Linked DNA regions of Roseobacter denitrificans OCh 114. The protein of the gene in region 1 interacts with the protein of each later gene in a pairwise test. Links are inferred from orthologs where the notes say so. Each region holds a gene or a part of one and is shown on either strand. Other genes may lie near its edges.

Region 1 (2,708 bases):
CCTGATCCGGATGCGTATCGGGGATTGGGCGCTGAATGATCTGGTGCCGGGGGCCTGGCGGTTTGCAGCCCACAGCGGGCGGTGATCACAGGCGTTCGTATTTCGCTTCCTGATCGACTGTCCAGCGCACGGCAATTTCAAAACCATCTTCGGTCTGGTGCTCTTCCTCCACCAGTTCCTGTTCGAACAGCCACGCGCGTTTTCTGCCTTCGGAAAAGGACAGCGTCAGGGTCGCTGCGCGCTTTTTGCCCTGCAGGGTCTGGGTCACGGCAGCGAGCAGACCGTCAAGACCTTCACCGCTGAGCGCCGATATGGCAAAGACAGACGGGTCGCGGTCCGCGCGCGCGCGCATCGCATCCGCCTCACCCTCGGACAGCAAATCCAGCTTGTTCCACAGCTCGAAGGTGGGCCGGTCTTCTTCGACGCCCAAAGTGGTCATGATGTCCTGCACATCCTTGGCCTGCGCCTCGGTTTCCGGGTGCGAGATGTCCCTGACGTGGCAGATCACATCCGCCGCCAACACCTCCTCAAGCGTGGCGCGGAATGCTGCCACCAGTTCGGTGGGCAAATCCGAGATGAATCCAACCGTATCAGAGAGGATCACCTCCGGCCCATCCGGCAGGCGCAACCGGCGCATGGTGGGATCAAGCGTGGCAAAGAGCATGTCCTTGGCCATGACATCCGCGCCGGTCAAATGGTTGAACAGGGTCGATTTCCCGGCATTGGTATAGCCCACCAGCGCGATGATCGGATAGGGAATCTTGGCCCGCGCCGCCCGGTGCAGCGCGCGGGTCTTGACCACCTTCTCCAACTGGCGGCGCAGGCGCGTCAATTGATCGTCAATCGCGCGGCGGTCCGCCTCGATCTGGGTTTCACCGGGACCACCCACAAATCCCAAACCGCCCCTTTGGCGTTCAAGGTGGGTCCAGGCCCGCACCAGACGGGTCCGCTGATAGCTCAGCGCCGCCATCTCAACCTGCAACACCCCTTCGCGGGTTGCGGCGCGATCACTGAAAATTTCGAGGATCAGGCCCGTGCGGTCGAGCAGTTTGACACCCCATGCCTTTTCCAGATTGCGCTGCTGCACGGGGCTTACCGGACCGTCCACCAAAACCAGTTCGATCTCCTCGTCGTGCAGGCTCTTCTTGATTTCGTCGATCTTACCCGAGCCAAAGAGCATGCCGGCGCGCACGGTTTTCAGCGGCACAATGTCCGCGCCCACCACCTCAAGTTCGGGCAAGGCGCGCGCGAGTGAGACGGCTTCTGCCAGCGCATGTTCGGCCAGTCGGCGATCAGGGTCGGATTTTATTTCAGGATGCAGAACCCAGGCGCGGGTCACACGCGTCTGGATGGTTTCATCAATTTGAAAGGGTGGCTTGCTCAAGAAGCGTCTTCGCCCTCGTAAAGACTGATGGGCTGGCTCGGCATGATCGTGGAAATGGCATGCTTATACACCAGCTGCGATTGCCCATCCCGGCGCAACAACACGCAGAAATTGTCAAACCACGTGATCACGCCCTGCAGCTTCACTCCATTGATCAGAAAGATGGTCACAGGAACTTTTGTCTTGCGCACATGGTTCAGGAACGCATCCTGAAGGTTCTGTCTGTCCGACGCCATTGTCTTCCTCGCCTTTATTCTTGCCAGAGCCCGCAGATCGAACTCGTCCCTCGACGTGATTATGAAGCCCCGTTCCCGGAGTTTCCAGCCCTAAAAACAGTCCGTTACGGACCTAACCGTTCAATCGCTCAACTGCGCCATAAATCCGGCGTCAAAAGCGCGATGATCGCAAGGGTTTCCAAACGCCCCAGAACCATCGCCGCACAGAACACGGATTTCGCATATGGTCCCAGTTCGGCCAGTGAAATCGGCGTTTCCGTGGCAAGGTTCAACAAGGGGCCGGTGGTGGACAGGCCCGCAATGCTGAGCACGAGCGCATCCTCGAAAGCGACGCCGAAAAGGGCAAACAACAGCGTCAAGGCAGCCATCGTCATGGCAAAAAGCATGAAGAAAATCCATGCGATGAAGGCCCCGTTTCGCTGTAAGCGACGGCTCTCCTTTCCTGCGCGGCTCACCGAGGAGGGATGCACCAGCCGCTCAAGCTCGCGTTTTCCGTTGAGATAGAGTGCAAAGACGCGCAACAGTTTCACACCGCCTGCGGTCGTTGCAACCCCGCCCCCCATCAGCGCCAGCCCCATCAGGATCAGACCGGGTGTCTCAAGACCGGACCACGCCTGCGCCTGCGCCCAGTCCGCGCTGGCAAAACCGGTCGTCGTCAGAAAGGACATCACCGTGAAAACCGACCCCCAGAGGGCACGTATCGCCAACCAGAAGTCATCTTCGGCGGCCACATCAAAGGCACCGATCCAGTGGCGCAAAAACAGCACGAGTGGCACGCCGATCACGATCAGCATGCCAAGGCGGAACTCGGGGTCGGTCTGGATACCGCCCTGCGTGGCCGTCACCGTGTCCGAGGAAAACGTCAGCCGCGACAGCGCAAACAGCATGAACAGCAGCATCAGCACCTCGCCCGTGAGCCCCGAGCCACTGCCCTCAAGCCCGCCGATGGCAGAAATCCCCGACGTTGACATGATCGACATCGCATGCGTCAGCGCGACGAGGGACGGATCCCCGCTGATCAGCAAGAGCACCCAGAGCAGCAGCGTGAGACTGACGTAAATCGGCACCAGCGCCACCACAATCCGCAT
Region 2 (2,964 bases), 2.2 Mb from region 1 along the record:
AATCGTTTCGATCTCATCAGCGCTCTGACGCAATCCTGCCGTATCAAGAAATGTCACAGGCAACCCACCCAGATCCATCCTGACTTCTATCACATCCCTCGTTGTGCCCGCGATTTCGGACGTAATTGCAGCGTCTCGACCAGCCAGTTTGTTTAACAGCGTAGACTTACCCGCATTTGGCGCTCCAACCAACGCAATTTCGAACCCCGACCGAATACGCTCCGCAACATGTGTTCCGGCAACCTCGGTTCGTACATCAGATGACACATCTTCCAACAGCGACGTAACTTCCGGTGTAACATCAACCGGTACGTCCTCATCCGCAAAATCTATCGTCGCCTCAATCAATGCCGCTGCACGGATCAGCTTTGATCGCCACACCTCAACTTTTTCGCCCAAGGCACCTGTCAGCACGCGCACAGCCTGCCTGCGTTGTGCCTCTGTCTCCGCATCAATCAGATCGGCCAGCCCCTCAACCTGCGACAGATCGAGCTTGCCGTTTTCCAGTGCACGCCGTGTGAACTCTCCAGCCTCTGCCAATCTGGCCACATCTTGATCCGACAACGCATCGAGGACGGTACGCACCACTGCAATGCTGCCGTGAACGTGAAATTCCACCACGTCTTCGCCGGTAAAGCTATGGGGCGCTTTGAACGCAAGCACGAGTGCCTGATCAATGACCGAACCATCTTGCGCCCTGAGCACCCGAACAGCGGATTTACGTGGATCTGGCAGAGACCCGCAGATCGTTTCTGCAACCGCCCAGGCGGCAGGCCCGGACAGGCGAATAACGGAGACACCCGCACGCCCCTGTGCAGATCCTAGTGCAAAGACTGTATCCATCGTTTAAACCATTGTATGAAAACAATAATTTAAGTGTTCATCGAATCGAAGAAGTCTGAATTCGTCTTTGTCTGTTTCAACTTCGAAATCAGGAACTCGATGGCGTCGGTCGTACCCATGGGGTTCAGGATACGACGCAGGACAAAGGTTTTTTGCAGGTCGATCTTGTCAACCAGCAAGTCTTCCTTGCGGGTACCGGATTTCAGAATATCCATGGCCGGGAATACGCGTTTGTCTGCAATCTTGCGATCCAGCACGATCTCAGAATTGCCCGTCCCTTTGAACTCTTCAAAAATGACTTCGTCCATACGGCTGCCCGTGTCAATCAGCGCGGTCGCGATGATCGTCAGCGAACCACCCTCTTCGATGTTGCGAGCCGCACCAAAGAAACGCTTGGGACGTTGCAAGGCATTGGCATCGACACCACCGGTCAGAACCTTACCCGAAGAAGGCACTACCGTGTTGAACGCTCTACCAAGTCTGGTAATCGAATCCAAAAGGATCACAACATCTCGTTTATGTTCCACAAGACGTTTGGCTTTTTCGATGACCATATCAGACACGGCGACATGTCGTGTGGCAGGTTCGTCAAAGGTGGAAGACACGACTTCACCCTTCACGGATCGCTGCATGTCGGTCACTTCTTCCGGGCGCTCGTCAATGAGCAACACGATCAGGTAACACTCCGGGTGGTTCCGCTCGATGGAATTTGCGATGTTTTGCAACAACACGGTCTTACCCGTGCGCGGTGGCGCTACGATCAATGACCGTTGCCCTTTCCCAATTGGTGCTACCAGATCAATGATCCGCGCCGAGCGGTCTTTTGTCGTGGGATCATCGGTTTCCATCGTCAGACGCTCATCCGGGTAGAGCGGCGTCAGGTTTTCAAAGGCCACCTTGTGGCGCGCCTTTTCAGGATCTTCAAAATTGATCTGCGTCACGCCCAGCAGCGCAAAATACCGCTCATTGTCGTCCGGTGCTTTGATCAACCCCTCGATCGTATCTCCTGTTCTCAGGGAATACTTGCGGATCATATCGGGCGAGACATAAATATCATCCGGTCCCGGAAGGTAATTCGCCTCTGGAGAGCGCAGAAAACCAAACCCGTCCTGAAGCACTTCGAGCACGCCATCGCCCGACACTTCCCAACCTTCATCCGCGCGTTCACGCAGAATCTGGAACATCATTTCGCCTTTACGCATGGTCGAGGCGTTCTCGATCTCCAGATCTTCTGCCATCGACAGCAAATCCTTGGGACTCTTCCGCTTGAGATCTGCCAGATTCAACGTTTCCGTCACCGTTTCGGTATCAGTGTCTTGGGATGTCATGAGAAACTCGCCTAAACCAGATGCGATACATCAGTTTTGTTATCAGTCAATTCTGTGGGTCTGCGCCAGTCCCGGACGGGACGGTTCTGATCACATAAGCCGCCGAAAGATCGGAGTCAATCAAATCAGAACTTCACCACGACCGAGATGACAATGATCACCATTAAAATTGTCGGAACTTCATTCATCATCCGGTACTGTTTGCCCGTCAGCTGGTTTTCACCGGCGGCAAAGACCTTGCGCTTCTTCGCAAGCCACATGTGAAACGCCGTCATCCCAAACACGCCGAGGAATTTCAACCAGGGCCAGATAGAAGACCAATCTACAATTCCGGGGGTCAGAACGAGACAAATCCCAAAAACCCATGTTGCGATCATCGCAGGGTTCATGATCACTCTGAGCAGTTTCAGCTCCATCGTTTGAAACAGGACATGCGTGTCGCCCGACTGTCCCACCTGTTCCGTGTGATAGACATAGAGCCGTGGCAGATAAAACAGACCCGCCATCCACGCAATCACCGACATGATATGAAACGATTTGATCCAAGGATAGCCAATGGCCAAAAGATCAGACATCACATGTTCCCCTTTCGATGCTTCCTTATAAATAAATAAGTAAAGATAGAAAGATGATGATTATGTAGGGTTGTCAGGTTCTGTGGATTATCACTTTGTTCCTTGTATTATCCACATCGCACAAGTTTTCACGTACGCTGTTATCAAGTTGTCTGTAAGATGAAAAACCATTATTTATTAGATAGTTATAAGTGTCTTATCTCAGCTGGTCGGGGATA

Evidence for each region.
Region 2: the proteins of hfq (region 1) and rho interact in binary tests that used the Escherichia coli proteins (3 or more experiments, as listed by UniProt). The link is inferred for Roseobacter denitrificans OCh 114 from one-to-one orthologs.

Annotation. Positions count from the first base shown.
Region 1 is NC_008209.1:2,626,037-2,628,744, forward strand. The notes cover bases 1-2,664. They hold hfq (RNA chaperone Hfq), read right to left. Parts: upstream 1,621-2,664; coding sequence 1,381-1,620; downstream 1-1,380. Other genes in these bases: RD1_RS12635 (pseudouridine synthase), read left to right, coding at 1-85; hflX (GTPase HflX), read right to left, coding at 86-1,384; RD1_RS12650 (TrkH family potassium uptake protein), read right to left, coding at 1,749-2,664. In the rest of the region: more of RD1_RS12650, read right to left, coding at 2,665-2,708. UniProt on the Escherichia coli protein: RNA chaperone that binds small regulatory RNA (sRNAs) and mRNAs to facilitate mRNA translational regulation in response to envelope stress, environmental stress and changes in metabolite concentrations.
Region 2 is NC_008209.1:424,299-427,262, forward strand. Bases 23-2,942 are described here. They hold rho (transcription termination factor Rho), read right to left. Parts: upstream 2,172-2,942; coding sequence 873-2,171; downstream 23-872. Other genes in these bases: mnmE (tRNA uridine-5-carboxymethylaminomethyl(34) synthesis GTPase MnmE), read right to left, coding at 23-843; hemJ (protoporphyrinogen oxidase HemJ), read right to left, coding at 2,297-2,746. Outside these bases: more of mnmE, read right to left, coding at 1-22. UniProt on the Escherichia coli protein: Facilitates transcription termination by a mechanism that involves Rho binding to the nascent RNA, activation of Rho's RNA-dependent ATPase activity, and release of the mRNA from the DNA template.